Regions from separate parts of the Peptacetobacter sp. AB800 genome, predicted to be linked through region 2. Evidence: riboswitches for the same ligand, from Rfam matches in the RefSeq annotation. Region 2 holds a riboswitch; the other holds the start of a gene.

Region 1 (8,158 bases), on a different contig from region 2:
AATGACAAAGGAGTTTTTGAAATGGCAAAAGTATCTGGTGCTGATATAGGAATAGATTTAGGGACAGCTAATGTCTTAGTATATGTGAGTGGAAAAGGAATAGTACTTGAAGAACCTTCAGTAGTTGCAATAGATAATAAAACAAATGAAATATTAGCGGTTGGTAAAGAAGCAAAAAGAATGATAGGTAGAACACCTGCTAATATATCAGCTATAAGACCTCTTAGAGATGGTGTTATATCTGACTACAATACAACAGAAAAAATGTTAAAATATTTTGTTGAAAAAATAGTAGAAAAGAAAGGCTTCGGTAAAATAGTAATGCCTAGAATAATGGTATGTGTACCAACTGGCGTTACAGAGGTTGAAAAAAGAGCGGTTGAAGATGCTACAAAACAGGCTGGAGCTAGAGAAGTTTATGTTATAGAAGAACCTATAGCTGCTGCAATAGGTGCAGGAATAGAAATAGGTGAACCAAGTGGAAACATGATAATAGATATCGGTGGTGGTACTGTCGATATAGCAGTAATATCTCTTGGTGGAGCTGTTGTCAGCGACTCTATAAAAATGGGTGGAGATAAATTTGACGACGCAATAACAAAATACATGAAAAAACAGCACAACCTTATAATAGGTGAAAGAACAGCTGAAAAAGTTAAAATGGAAATAGGTAGTGCATTCAAGAGAGAAGAAGAAAAATTCATGAAAGTAACAGGAAGAAACCAGATAACAGGACTTCCATGTACTGTTGAAATAAGCTCAGCAGAAACATTAGAAGCTTTAGATGAATGTGTAGAACAGATAGTTGTTACAACTCACTCTGTACTTGAAAAAACACCACCTGAATTAGCTGCAGATATAAGTGAATCAGGAATAGTTATGACTGGTGGAGGATCACTATTATACGGACTAGACAAGAAAATAGAACAGAGAACTGGAATAAAAGTTAAAATAGCTGACAATCCATTATCTTGTGTTGCAACAGGTACTGGTGCAGCATTAAGTTCATTAGACGTATTAAAAACTGGTGGATCTTTCAAATCAATGCCAGCAGAAGAAAAATAATAAATATCAAATTGTAAAGAGGATTGAGGGGTTTAGTATCTAAACTCCTCAAATTTAAAATAGAGTAATTTGGAGAAAGATATGTTAAATATTGATCAGATAAAGGAAATAATACCACATAGATATCCATTTCTTTTAGTAGATAAAATAGTTGAACTTGAAGAGGGAAAAAGAGCAGTAGGTATAAAAAATGTGACTGCTAATGAACCATTTTTCCAGGGGCATTTCCCAGAATACCCTCTAATGCCAGGCGTTTTAATAATAGAAGCTATGGCACAGGTAGGTGCAGTTGCTATGATGTCTCTTGAAGAAAACAAGGGGAAACTAGGCGTATTTGCTGGCATAGATAAAGTAAGATTTAAAAGAGAAGTAAGACCAGGAGATACATTAACTATGGAAATAGAAATGAAGGCCTTAAAGAGAAACATAGGAAAAGCAGATGCCACAGCTTATGTTGACGGTGAATTAGTGTGCAAGGGAGAATTAATGTTTGCACTTACAGAAAAATAAAATTATCTAAAAATAATAATTTATCTTTTGGTTTGAATTTTATATTGACAAAAGATATAATCTATTATAAAATTAAATTCGTTGAAAAAATAGACAATCTTGATTACCTTATCAAGAGAGGCTGAGGGACAGGCCCGATGAAGCCCGGCAACCACCCACAAGGGAAAAGGTGCTAATTCCTACAGGATTTATCCTGAAAGATGAGGTTATGTTAATTAGTTATGCATAATTAACCTCTTCTTTTAGTGAAGAGGTTTTTTTATTATAAAAATTCTTTGCAAATTAACGCAAATAGATAAATACAATAACTAACATAAAGAATAATAAAAAGAAAATTGGAGAAATCCATAATAGGAAGACGACGTAATATAAAAAGGTAATTTAAAGGAAAAGGGAGGAAAGAAAGAATGGCAAGACATTTATTTACATCAGAATCAGTAACTGAAGGACATCCAGATAAAATCTGTGACCAGATATCAGACTCAATACTAGACGCATTATTAGAAGCAGATCCAAAATCAAGAGTTGCATGTGAAACAACAGTTACAACAGGATTAGTATTAGTAGCAGGGGAAATAAGTACATCAGCATACGTTGATATCCCAAAATTAGTTAGAGAAACAGTAAAAGAAATAGGATACACAAGAGCTAAATTCGGATTTGACTGTGACACTTGTGCAGTTATAACATCTATAGATGAACAGTCAGGCGATATAGCAATGGGTGTTGACGAAGGATTAGAAAGTAAATCAGGAGAAGTAACTGAAGAAGAAATAGAAAAAGTAGGAGCAGGAGACCAGGGTATAATGTTCGGATTTGCTTGTAATGAAACTCCAGAACTTATGCCATTACCAATATCTTTAGCTCACAAATTATCTAGAAGATTAACAGAAGTTAGAAAATCTGGACTTCTTGAATACTTAAGACCAGACGGAAAAACTCAGGTAACTGTAGAATACGAAGACAATAAACCAGTAAGAGTTCATACAATATTAATATCTACTCAGCACAGTGAAGATGTAACAACTGAACAGATAAGAAAAGACTTAATAGAACACGTTATAAAAGCTGTTATACCAGCAGAACTTCTTGATGAAGAAACATTATACTATGTAAACCCAACAGGAAGATTCGTTGTAGGTGGACCACAGGGAGATACAGGACTTACAGGAAGAAAAATAATAATAGATACTTACGGTGGATACTCTAGACATGGTGGTGGAGCATTCTCTGGTAAAGACCCAACAAAAGTTGACAGATCTGCAGCTTATGCAGCAAGATATGTTGCTAAAAATATAGTAGCAGCTGGACTTGCAGACAAATGTGAAATAGAATTATCATACGCTATAGGTGTTGCTAGACCTCTATCTATATTCGTTGATACATTCGGAACTGGAAAAGTTTCTGAAGAAAAACTAGTTGAACTAGTAAACAAACACTTCGACTTAAGACCAGGTGCGATAATAAGAGACTTAGACCTTTTAAGACCAATATACAAACAGTGTGCAGCTTACGGACACTTTGGTAGAACTGACATAGATCTTCCATGGGAAAGAACTGACAAAGCTGAAATACTTAGAAAAGAAGCTCTAGGTGAATAATAAAAATTAATTAGAATTTTAGATGCATACACTTTTTCGATTGATAAGTGTATGCATTTTTTTTAGAAAAATATATTATTATAAATATAGATATGTATAAAAGGAGGGAGTTGTCATGGGTAAATCTTGGACAGTAGAAGATATAAGAAAAGAAATGAAAAAGATGGATAGAATTCTTGGTAAAAAGGGATCTGAACTTCCAATAAAAATAAATCCGAGAATGACAAGAAGTCTTGGAATGTATAAATTTAAGATAGAAGACAAGAAAATAGTACCAGTTTGTTTTGAATTTTCAACAAAGACGGTATCTGGAGAGTACGATGAAAAGACTGTAATAGGGATAATTAGGCATGAATACGCACATTATGCAGCTAATGAAATTCACAAAGAAGCTTGTGGACACGATAGAAGATTTAAAAATATATGTGAATTAGTAGGAGCTCCAGGAAAAGCTGTAATGAGAAAAAATGGAGATAAAGTGTGTTAAAACGAACTTATGTTTGAAAAAAACTCCTACAATTAGTATAATTAATCTTATATGCAGTGAAAATATAAATAGAAAACAAAAATATAGATTTATAACATAGGAGGTGAAAAAGTGGAGAGAATAGAAGGATTAATAACAGATATAGTTTTTCAAAATGAAGATAATGGATATACAATAGCAAAGCTTACTAATGAAGATGGAGAAATTTCTGTGGTGGGATGTATGCCAACCCTTTCTGTAGGCGAGACAGTTGAAGTTGAAGGTAAATGGGGACGACACAAGGTGTACGGAAACCAGTTTGAAGTCAGCAATTTTGTACCTGTTACACCGACATCTATAGAGGGCATTAGGGTATACCTAGCATCTGGAATGATTAAGGGTATAGGAGAAAAAATGGCAAACAAAATAATTGATAGATTTGGCGTAGATACGTTGGATGTTATTCAAAATGCTCCAGAAAGACTTCAGGAAATAGATGGAATAGGAAAGAAAAAAGTTGCTCAGATTGTAGAAAGCTATGAAGAAGATAGAGAACTTAGAAAAATAATTCTTGAATTAGCTCCATTTGGAATAACTCCAAACCTATGTTTAAAGATATATAAAAAATACAACAATAGAGCTATGAAACTAATAAAATCAAACCCGTATAGACTTGCAGAAGATATAAGGGGGATAGGCTTTAAAATAGCAGATAACCTAGCTCAAAAGATAGGTATAGAAAGAGATTCTAAAGACAGAATTAGCCAGGGAATAATCTATGTCTTAAAAAAAGCTCTTGGAGAGGGACATACATTTTTACCAGAAATTGATGTTGAAAGAGAAGCCGTTAAGCTTCTCGGTGTAGAGGTCGAAAAAATAACTGAATGCCTATTAGATTTAGCATATGCTCAGAAAGTTAAACTAGATAAGATAGGAGATAATTTGCTTGTATATCTAATGAACTATTATCTAGCAGAAAATGGTGTGTGCAAGAAGCTTATAGAGCTTGCAACTTTTGACTTTAAAAAGGATAAAAAAATAGATATAGATGCAGAAATAGAAGCTGTAGAAAAGGCTGAAGGTATAAAGTTAGCTAATAGACAGAGAGAAGCTGTTACAGAGGCTTTACAGAGCGGTGTAAGTGTTATCACAGGTGGACCAGGTACAGGGAAAACAACTACAATCAATACAATTATAAAGATATTTAGACGCCAGAAGAAAGAGGTAGTACTTGCAGCGCCAACAGGACGTGCAGCCAAGAGGATGAGTGAAACATCTAATGAAGAAGCTAAGACTATTCACAGACTTCTTGAAATGGGATACTCTACAGATGACGATTTAGTATTCTTTAAGAATGAAGAGGAGCCTATAAAAGCAGATGTAATAATTGTAGACGAAGCATCTATGATAGATATACTTCTAATGTTTAGCCTTGTAAATGCTATAAAACCAGGGACTAGATTTATAATAGTAGGAGATAGTGACCAGCTTCCATCAGTAGGCGCAGGAAATGTTCTTAGAGATATAATAGATTCTCAAGTTATCAAAGTTGTAAGACTTGATGAGATATTTAGACAAGCTCAGGAGAGTATGATAATAGTCAATGCACATAAGATAAATAACGGAGAAGCTCCATATCTAAACGCAAAAAATAAGGACTTTTTCTTCTTAAATGCAGCGACAAATGAGGAGATAATGAGCACTATTATAGGACTTGTAGAAACAAGACTTCCTAAATTCTATAAGGTCGATCCACTTGAAGATATACAGATATTAAGCCCTATGAGAAAAGGTGATATAGGGGTTACAAATATGAACATAATTCTGCAGAGATACCTAAACCCGCCATCAGAAAGAAAGGTCGAGGTTACTTTAAACAAGAGGATATTTAGAATAGGTGATAAGGTAATGCAGATAAAAAACAACTATACAAAAAGTTGGAAAAATGAGGACGAAACAGAAAACGGAGAGGGTATATATAATGGAGATATTGGATATATTTACTATATAGACAAGAACAAAAAAATTATCTACGTTATGTTTGAAGGTTCAAGAATAGTTGAATACAATTTTGAAGAACTAGACGAGCTCGACCACAGTTTCTGTACTACAATACACAAAAGTCAGGGTAGTGAATTCCCAGTGGTAGTAATACCAATAGCTTGGGCACCGCCTATGCTATTATCTAGAAACCTACTTTATACAGCTATAACAAGAGCTAAAAAGCTTGTTGTATTAGTTGGAGATGTTAGATACTTAAAACAGATGATTCAAAACAATAGAGTGAACGCTAGATATTCAAACCTAGCCTTCAAGCTTAACCGGATAAAAAGAGAAGGAGTGTTAGTATAGTTGAATTATCTATCATTGATCATGGATTTTTTCTTTCCACAAAATATAACCTGTTTAATATGTCAAAAGCCTATAGATCCAAATAATACGTATTCTCTTTGTAAGGATTGTTTTGAAGAGATGATATTTATCAAAGAAGAGTGTCCTAAATGTGGAAAACCTGTGATAAATAGGATAAATTTTGAAAAGTGCGATGACGAAGAGGATAAATTTACAGATGAGGATATTAAGGAAATAGAGGATAACTGTATAATTTTGACGGGAAATAGTGAGTCGCAAGGTACAGTGAATTTGGAAATTGATGACGATGAGGAGTATATTTTAGAAAAATTTAAAGACTATAGAGAGGGATATGGCAAAGTAGAAGAAAAAAAGATAGAATACACGAGATGTAAATTTTGTGAGAATAAGAATTTCTACTTTGATAGAGCTATATCCTGCATAGAGTATTGTGATAAAAGTAAGGTATTAGTGCTTTCGTTGAAGTACTATGGAAACACATATATGTCAAGATATATTGCCCAGGTAATGAAGGATAAGCTAGAATTTGAGCAGCTTTCTGCAGATTATATAATCCCAGTACCTCTACATAAAAAGAGAATGAGAACTAGAGGATTTAATCAAGCTGAAAAAATAGCTAGATATCTATCAAAATACACTGAAATACCCATAATCGACTGTGTAAAGAGAAATAGAAACACAAAAAGACTCTATGCACTCAATAAATTTCAACGTGAAAAAGAATTAAAAAACGCCTTTGAAGTTAAAGAGGATAGCGAGGAAATAATAGGAAAGAGGATAATATTAGTCGATGATATATTTACTACAGGAACTACTGTAAATGAGATTTCTAAAAAGCTTAAAATATATGGAGTAGACGAGATAATAGTTTTGACATTCTTGACGAGAAATATAGATTAATCTAGGGAAATATTTATTAGAATAAAGAAAAATATTGACGAGTTAAGATAAATATATTAAAATATGTAAAGATGTTCAGGTCTGTGGTTGAAAGTCCAGGCCAGTCGCAGGCAAAGGGATCCACGTAAGCTAGTCCTAAAAGCGGGGCAGTGATCATAGTGCGGCCTAGAAGTAAGACCTACCGATATTCAAAAATAAATTCCAATCGAGAGAGAGTAGTAGTGATGCGAACCAGAGCGAACCCTCCAGTAGGCGAGTGTGGGGGTAAAGACCAGGTCAGCTGAATATCTAAAAAAAGAGATGAAGCAAATGCTTCATCTCTTTTTTTGTGTGTATTATTTTTCTTTTACTACGAAATATTCTTCAGGTTTTTCCTCTGGAGCATCTTTAGGTAGCCCTTTTTCTTTTTTAGGACTTCCTTTTACTTTATGCCATTCATACCATCCACCATCATAAACATGGATATCTTCCCAACCCATTGCTTCTGCATAGAAGTAAGTTTCACTAGCTCTCCAGCCAGTACCACAATGGAATGAAACTTCTTTGTCTGGAGTTATTCCCCATTTATTCCATCTTTCTTCCATTAATTCATAGTTGAACATAGTATTATCAACATTTCTAAAGTCTTCCATACTATATGGATCTGAACCTGCATATCCAAAACGAGAATTAGCTATATCACCAGCTTCTCCTATATAAGTGTATCCACTAACTTTACAAGTATACTCATCCCAACTTCTTATAGATGCTACAACAGCTTTGTCAGGATTTTCAACAACTTTTAATTCCTCATCATAGTCATATATAACATCAGGGTTCTGTGGAACATCTGCCCCAAAATCAACTTTTTCTGGTGTATTAGTTCCTTCTTCAAGTTCTCTTCCTTGAAGTTTCCAAAGTGTTTTTCCACCATTTAATATACGTATATCTTTAACACCTGCGTATTTCATTATTAGAGCAGCCCTTGCAGCAGCAGTAGTTGCTGGAGTAGTACCGTATAGAACTACAGTAGTATCTTTAGTTATACCTAGATTTTCTAAATCTTTTTTGATAACATCATCACTATTTCTATTCCAGAATTTTAACTGTTCTTCAAGAGGAACTGCGTCGTATTCAGCTAAAGCTCTTAAACCAGGAAGATGATTAAAAGTATCCTTAACATTTACAGCACCTTTTATATGACCACCTTCATATTCTCCATCTTCGCTACCAAGAGATACTTCAACTATTTTAAAATCATTAC
Region 2 (8,158 bases):
ATACTATCTGCTAAATTTTGTATTAATTTATCCCCATGAGAATAACCAAAATTATTATTTACGTATTTAATATCTGACAAATCTATAGAAATAGCCCAATATGAATTAAAATCATTTATATTTTTATCATCTTCTGTTAACTGCTTTTCAAAAGACTGCCTATTTTTCATTGATGTAAGGATATCTTTATATACTAGTTTTTCTCTCATATATATCAATGTTTTATTTCTGTATTCTTTTACAAAATTATCAATAAGGGCAACTGTAGCCACTATTGAGAATATTAAAATTCCTAAAATTATTATCTCTATACTTTCACCCAAAGCACCGCCTACTATGCTAAGTATAAGTATTAAATTAGCTGAAGAAAAAATAGGGGTAATACTTTTTTCTCTATATATATTTGCAGCTAAAAATGTAGTAAGCAGTAAACCAATAAAAAGTATTATATAAATAAAAGTATCAGAATGTTCTACTGGGAAAATAGATACATTATCTAATAAAAATACTGCAATCGTAACGACAACTGCAAATCTATTAACTAGCTTTATAAAATGAAAGTATTTACTATTACAATATGCCTGATAAAGTTTTAATAGAGGAATTATAGATAATCCTAAAAATAAAAATCCATAGCTTGTATCAGGATATTTAAATGAAAATAGTGGAAGAGCCACCATTGCATCAAATAATCCTAGATATAAAAAATCCATAGAGCTTACTTCATTCATATACCTATCTAAAAGTGAAAACATAAAAATTGTAAATAATCCGTATAAAAAAAGCATATAATTTGTGCTTAATATTAACTTTTGACTTGTTAAAATTAAATCCCCCGCCATAAAAAACACCTCTTGCAAATAATTTTATTAAGATAATTATAGCACATAACGATTATTAAAAATTTTTTTTCAAAAAAATTGATATTTTTTTAAAATTAAACTCAAGCCGTTGAAAATACTAGGTTTACTAAAATTAAAAAGTTTATCTATGAGATAAATAAAAGTTAGCGCAAGAGATAAATTTTCACAAAAACTTGCTTTGACATTCATTTAAAAAAGGACTATGATAGGGTTAACGAAAGAGGAAGAAACGAGGTGAGTAAAGTGCTTGAGATAAATAGTTCATCAAAAGTTGATGTAGATCAAAAATATACAGAAAGTAGAAACCTCGTACCCAAGAAGGATAAGTATTCAAATATATGCTTAAAAAATTTCGTCAAGGTTGTAGAAGGGTCTTATACAAAAAAAGATTTAATTCCACTTATGCTTATAGAAGCTATGGATAGAGAGAATAAGATAAGAATGACTTTAGATGAAATGGCAGAAATCTTTGATTATCCGAAAACATCTCTTTCGACATTGTTTACAAAGTTGAAGAAAAGAGACTTTATTCAGAGGGTAAGAAATGGGGAGTATATGATAAACCCAGCTATCTCTTATAAGGGCAGCAAACCAGAAAGAGATCAGCTAATGGAGGAGTACAATTCCTTATCCAAGAAAAAATATAAATAGGAAGAAGGGATTTAGATGCTGAAGCTAGATAGAAATATACTCCAGTGGTTTGATTCCTTTTTTGAAGAACAGAGAACTTCTCTTCAAAAAAGTAACTTTATCTGTAAACTATATAAATTTGAAGATAAAGGCAGACAAAAGACAGCTCTTACTTTAGAAAAGGATAATCCAAAGTACTGGAAGATATACTTTGAAATGCCACAAGAGTTGGCGGTAAAGCTTGAAAAAAACGTACATCCAATTTTTAGGGAGTATATATATGAACAAATATCAATATACAACAATAACAGAATGTATAATTTTATAAACTCTAATCTAATTGGAGTATTCAACAATGTAGCCTTTTACAGCTATGATCAAAATTCAGGTGCATACACTATGAATTTTAGAAACTCATTCTTAGAAAAATGCAACAATCTCATGGTTGGAGAGGATAGACAGATTGATACAAATCTATATTTAAATGCATCTTCAAATGATTTGTTTAGATTTTTCAATGAGGATAAGAGTTTTGTAATGAATTTAAGGTTTGATACTACTAGGGGAGAAAATCTTCTAGATAGTTTAATAGATTTGAGAAAATCTATAATAATAAATGATAGAGCATAAAAATGGAGGGATAGATTATGGACGTAGAAAAAATGACAGTAAGAGTACAGAAGAGTCTGAATGAAGCTTTCCAAGAGGCTGTCAGACATAACAACCAGCAGGTTGATACAATACATTTATTTTCAGCATTAATGAATCAGGAAGATGGATTAATTCCTAATATAATAGAAAAAATGGGAATATCTCCAGATTCAGTTAGAAGATCTGTAGAAAATGAATTAGATAGAATACCTAAAGTTTATGGGGAAGGAGCTCAATCTCAGGGGGTTACAGCTACTAGAAGAATAAACGAGGTACTTTTAAAAGCAGAAGAAATATCAAAGGACTTCAAAGATTCATATATAAGTGTTGAACACGTTATGCTTGCTATTATAGAGCTTGAAAAAAATACAGCTACAGGCAAGATATTAAAAGAATTTGGTATAACTAAGGATGCATTCTTAGGTGTACTTCACCAGGTAAGGGGAAATCAGAGAGTAGATACTCAGGATCCAGAGGGTACATACGATGCATTAGCTAAATACGGTACAAATTTAGTAGATTTAGCTAAAAAGAATAAATTAGACCCAGTAATTGGTAGAGATGACGAAATAAGACGTGTTATCAGAATATTATCAAGAAGAACTAAAAACAACCCAGTTTTAATAGGTGAACCTGGTGTTGGTAAAACTGCAATAGTTGAAGGGTTAGCAGAAAGAATAGTTAGAGGAGATGTTCCTGAAGGTCTAAAAGACAAAATAATATTCTCACTTGATATGGGTGCATTAATAGCAGGTGCAAAATACAGAGGAGAATTTGAAGAAAGATTAAAAGCAGTACTTAAAGAAGTTCAGGGCTCTGATGGTAAGATAATATTATTCATAGATGAAATCCACAATATAGTTGGAGCAGGTAAAACAGAAGGATCTATGGATGCAGGTAACTTAATAAAACCAATGCTTGCTAGAGGTGAATTAAACTGCATAGGTGCTACAACATTCGACGAATATAGAAAATATATAGAAAAGGATAAAGCACTAGAAAGAAGATTCCAGACAGTAATAGCAGAAGAACCTAGTGTTGAAGATACAATATCAATACTAAGAGGATTAAAAGAAAGATTTGAAATACATCATGGTATAAGAATCCACGATAATGCAATAGTTGCAGCTGCAAAATTATCAGATAGATATATAAGTGATAGATTCCTACCAGATAAAGCTATAGATTTAATAGATGAAGCTAGTGCAATGATAAGAAGTGAAATAGACTCTCTTCCAACAGAACTAGACTCAATAAGAAGAAAATTATTTACTCTAGAAACTGAAAGAGAAGCACTTCTAAAAGAAGAAGACGATAAGAGTAAAGCAAGATTAATAGATATACAGAGAGAAATAGCTGAATTAAAATCTATGAATGATGAAATGACAGCTAAATACGATAAAGAAAAATCTTACATAACAGAAATTAAAAACTTAAAATCTCAGTTAGATGATGCTAGAGGTAGAGTAGAAAAATACGAAAGAGAATACGACTATAATAAAGCAGCTGAAGTTAAATACAGTGAAATACCTCACTTAGAAGAATCTATAAAAGAAAAAGAAGAACGGATGAAAAATGCATCTGAAACACCACTTCTAAAAGAAGATGTAACAGAAGACGAAATATCAGAAATAGTATCAAAATGGACTGGTATACCTGTTACAAAACTTCTTGAAGGAGAAAGAGAAAAACTTCTTAAACTAGAAGATGAATTACATAAGAGAGTAATAGGTCAGGATAAGGCTGTTACAGCTGTATCTGATGCTGTAATAAGAGCAAGAGCTGGACTAAAAGATGAAAATAAACCAATAGGATCATTCATATTCTTAGGACCTACAGGTGTTGGTAAAACAGAACTTGCAAAAACTTTAGCTAGAAACTTATTCGATAGCGAAGATAATATAATCAGAATAGATATGTCTGAGTACATGGAAAAACACTCAGTATCTAGATTAGTTGGTCCACCTCCAGGATATGTAGGATACGAAGAAGGAGGACAGCTAACTGAAGCTGTAAGAAGAAAACCATACTCAGTTATACTATTCGACGAAATAGAAAAAGCTCACGAAGACGTATTTAATATATTCTTACAGATATTAGATGACGGTAGACTTACAGACAACAAAGGTAAAACAGTTGACTTCAAGAATACTATAATCATAATGACATCTAATATAGGTAGTCAGTACTTACTTGAATCAGGTGGAAACATAACTGAAGAAGTAAATGATGTTGTAATGAGCGAAATGAAACACAGATTTAAACCAGAATTCCTAAACAGAGTAGACGATATTATAATGTTCACTCCTCTAAATAGAGAAGAAATCAAACAGATAATAGATATATTCATGCAGGGATTAAGAAATAGATTAGCAGATAGAGAAATAAAAATAGAACTTACTGATGGAGCTAAAGAAGTAATGATAAATGAAGGCTATGACCCAGTATATGGAGCTAGACCATTAAAGAGATACATCAGTGGTACATTAGAAACTATGCTTGCTAAGAAATTAATCTCAGGCGAAATATACAATGGATCTACTGTTGTAATAGATGGAGCTGGAGATAATATAAATATAACAGTTAAATAGGCGTACCCTGTTTTCAAAAGCTATTAGATAAAATATAATAAGCTTGAAAAATTAAATTAGATATATGTGTAGCCCTACCAAAAGTGCTGCTGTTAAGATATTATGATAGATATCTTGCAGCAGCATTTTTATTGTAAAAAATAAATATAAAAAAAATAATATATAAAAATAAATAGATAACTTTGAAAAAGTTTGCAAATAATGTTAAAATAAAAACCGTAAGAAAACGTTTCTTGAAGTGGCTGGTTGTCGTGGTAAAACAATCAATTATAAAAAATAATAATCTGCGTGTAGAATGGGACCCTTAGAAGACCCATTCTTTTTTTTGTAAAAAATTTTTAACAAAATTATTATATACTTGCAAATCTTTTATAAACTGATAAAAAATAAAAAAATTTTTTGAATTGTAAAAAATACTAAGCAATTGAAATTTCAATAGATTGAATAAAGAAGAAAAATTGCATGTGATGTTAATTTTCTGAAAACAGAAAAAACTATGAAAAAATGTATTGACAAAATTTACGAAAAATTATATAGTATTAATCAAGATAGATGAACACAAAACATCAAATAGAAAAAATTAATAAACAACGTCTTATCAAGAGTGGTGGAGGGACTGGCCCTGTGAAACCCGGCAACCGGTATAAATATATACAGCGGTGCTAAATCCTGCAACTAGTAATAATCAGTTGATAGATGAGTATAAATCCGTACAGTAATGCCCGAGTTTTATACTCGGGCTTTTTTTAGATTTATTGATGAGATGGAAGCAAGGAAAGGAAGGAAGATAGTATGATTTCAGTAAAGAATGTTAATAAATTCTTTGGGGAAAAGCAAGTTCTGAAAGATGTGAATATTGAGATAAATGAAGGTGAGATTTTTGGTATCATAGGACACAGTGGTGCAGGAAAATCTACAATATTAAGATGTATGAATGGACTTGAACCATATCAGGAAGGTAGCGTAAAAGTAGATGGCAAAGAGGTTAAAGACCTTAACGAAAAAGAAATGAGAGAGTTAAGAAAAGACTTAGGAATGATATTCCAGCATTTCTCACTACTAGAAAGAAAAACAGTATTTGAAAATGTAGCACTTCCTCTAGAATGCTTTGGATACTCAAAAGCAGAAAAAGAAAAAAGAGTAATGGAGCTTTTAGAATTAGTAGGGTTAAAGGAAAGAAGAAATGATAAACCTAGAAACTTATCCGGTGGTCAGAAACAGAGAGTTGCAATAGCAAGAGCATTAGCACTTAATCCAAAAGTTCTATTATGTGACGAGGCAACATCAGCACTTGACCCAAATACAACTAAATCAATCCTTACTTTAATAGAAGATATAAACAAAAAGATGGGAATAACAGTAGTAGTTGTAACTCATCAGATGGAAGTTATAAAACAGATATGTGGAAGAATAGCAATAATGGAAAATGGACAGGTATTAGAAGTAGGAGAAACAGAAGAAATATTCCTAAAAAATACAGCAGGCCTTAGAAAATTACTTGGAGAAGAAAATATAGTTCTTCCAGAGGGAACAAACGTAAAAATATTATTCCCTAAAGACATATCAAACGATTCAATAATAACAAGTATGGCTAGGGAATTAGACATAGACGTATCTATAGTATTTGGTAGACTTGAAAAATTCAAAGACGATGTACTTGGATCTTTAATAATAAACGTGCCAAATGAAAATGGAGAGGCAGTTAAAAAATTCTTAACTGATAAAGATATAAGATGGGAGGAAATAGAAAATGTCAATTAGCGATTTCTTAAGTAAATTATTCCTTGGAGCATTAGGGGAAACAATATACATGACATTGGTTCCTACAGTATTAGCAACAATCATAGGATTTGTGATGGCAGTTATACTAGTACTTACAAAACCAAATGGGCTAAGCCCAAACAAAACAGTAAACTCAATAGTAGGATTTATAGTAAATATTTTAAGAAGTTTCCCATTCATTATATTAATGATAGCAATGATACCTTTAACTAGATTAATAGTTGGAACAAGTATAGGAGAAACAGCAGCTATAGTTCCAATAACAATAGGTTCAGCACCATTTATAGCTAGAGTAATAGAAAGTGCTTTAAATGAAGTTGATGAAGGACTTATAGAAGCAGCAAGATCATTTGGAGCAACAAAATCTCAGATAATATGGAAGGTTATGGTGAAAGAAGCAATGCCTTCAATAATATCAGGTATAACACTTTCAATAATATCAATACTTGGTTGTACAGCAATGGCAGGAGCAGTTGGAGCTGGAGGATTTGGTAAAGTAGCTATAGTTTATGGATACCAGAGCTTTGATGATAACGTAATGTTATACACAGTAGTAGCTCTTGCAATATTAGTACAGATAATACAGTCATTAGGAAATGTAATATACAAAAAACTAAAATAATAAAACATAAAAATATAATAAAACTAGGATAAATAGATTTAAAATATAGAAAAAATAAAATTTAAAGCAATAGCCTATAACTCGAGGTATTCGAGATTATAAAAAATCCTTAGGTAGCTGCAGAACCTAAGGATATACATCAAACTGAAAATAATCAGTAATTATAAAAATCATAAGGTAAAGAACTATAGTTTAGGAGGACAAAACAATGAAATTAAAAAAATTATTATCAGTAGCAATAGCATCAGTAATAGCATTATCAGTAGTAGGATGTGGATCAAAATCGGCAGAAGACGATAAAAAAATAGTAGTAGGAGCAACAGCTAACCCACATGCAGTAATTCTTAATGAAGCAGTAAAACCAATACTTGAAAAAGAAGGATATGAATTAGAAGTACAGGAATTCAGTGACTATGTACTACCAAATACAGCACTAGATGAAGGTTCATTAGATGCTAACTACTTCCAGCATATACCATACTTAGAAGAAACAGTTAAAGAAAAAGGATATAAATTAACATATACAGCAAAAGTTCATATAGAACCAATGGGTGTATACTCAAATGATTTAAAATCTTTAGCTGATTTACCAGATGGAGCAAAAGTAGCTATACCTAATGACCCAACAAATGGATCAAGAGCACTAGAATTATTAGCTAAAAATGGAATAATAAAATTAGCAGACAAAGAATTAGTTACAAAAGTAGATATAACAGAAAATCCTAAAAATATAGAAGTAATAGATATGAATGCAGAACAGTTACCAACAGCTTTAGCAGATGTAGATGCAGCAGTTATAAACTCTAACTATGCTTTAGAAGCAGATCTTAACCCAACTAAAGATGCTATAGCACTAGAAGAAGCAGATTCTCCATACGTTAATATATTAGCTTGTAGAGAAGACAACAAAGACAGCGAAAAAATAAAAGTATTATCAGAAGCTTTAAATAGTGATGAAGTAAAAACATTCATAGAAGAAAAATTCAACGGAGCTATAATACCAGCTTTCTAATAAAGTA

Evidence for each region. A riboswitch is a leader RNA that binds a small molecule or an ion and turns the genes downstream of it on or off. The one in region 2 is predicted to bind S-adenosylmethionine.
Region 1: another riboswitch for S-adenosylmethionine. It lies ahead of metK (methionine adenosyltransferase); the one in region 2 lies ahead of ACK2WN_RS09470 (methionine ABC transporter ATP-binding protein).

Annotation. Positions count from the first base shown of each region.
Region 1 is NZ_JBLOUI010000008.1:34,146-42,303, reverse strand. It holds gene ACK2WN_RS04435 (rod shape-determining protein) at 22-1,065, shown strand; gene fabZ (3-hydroxyacyl-ACP dehydratase FabZ) at 1,147-1,575, shown strand; SAM riboswitch class I at 1,681-1,782, shown strand; gene metK (methionine adenosyltransferase) at 1,983-3,176, shown strand; gene ACK2WN_RS04420 (SprT-like domain-containing protein) at 3,292-3,663, shown strand; gene ACK2WN_RS04415 (ATP-dependent RecD-like DNA helicase) at 3,775-5,994, shown strand; gene ACK2WN_RS04410 (ComF family protein) at 6,016-6,915, shown strand; gene ACK2WN_RS04405 (rhodanese-like domain-containing protein) at 7,251-8,158, opposite strand, start outside.
Region 2 is NZ_JBLOUI010000035.1:1,358-9,515, reverse strand. It holds gene ACK2WN_RS09490 (GGDEF domain-containing protein) at 1-842, opposite strand, end outside; gene ACK2WN_RS09485 (replication/maintenance protein RepL) at 1,098-1,514, shown strand; gene ACK2WN_RS09480 (hypothetical protein) at 1,530-2,123, shown strand; gene clpB (ATP-dependent chaperone ClpB) at 2,141-4,735, shown strand; SAM riboswitch class I at 5,328-5,438, shown strand; gene ACK2WN_RS09470 (methionine ABC transporter ATP-binding protein) at 5,528-6,496, shown strand; gene ACK2WN_RS09465 (methionine ABC transporter permease) at 6,486-7,139, shown strand; gene ACK2WN_RS09460 (MetQ/NlpA family ABC transporter substrate-binding protein) at 7,348-8,151, shown strand.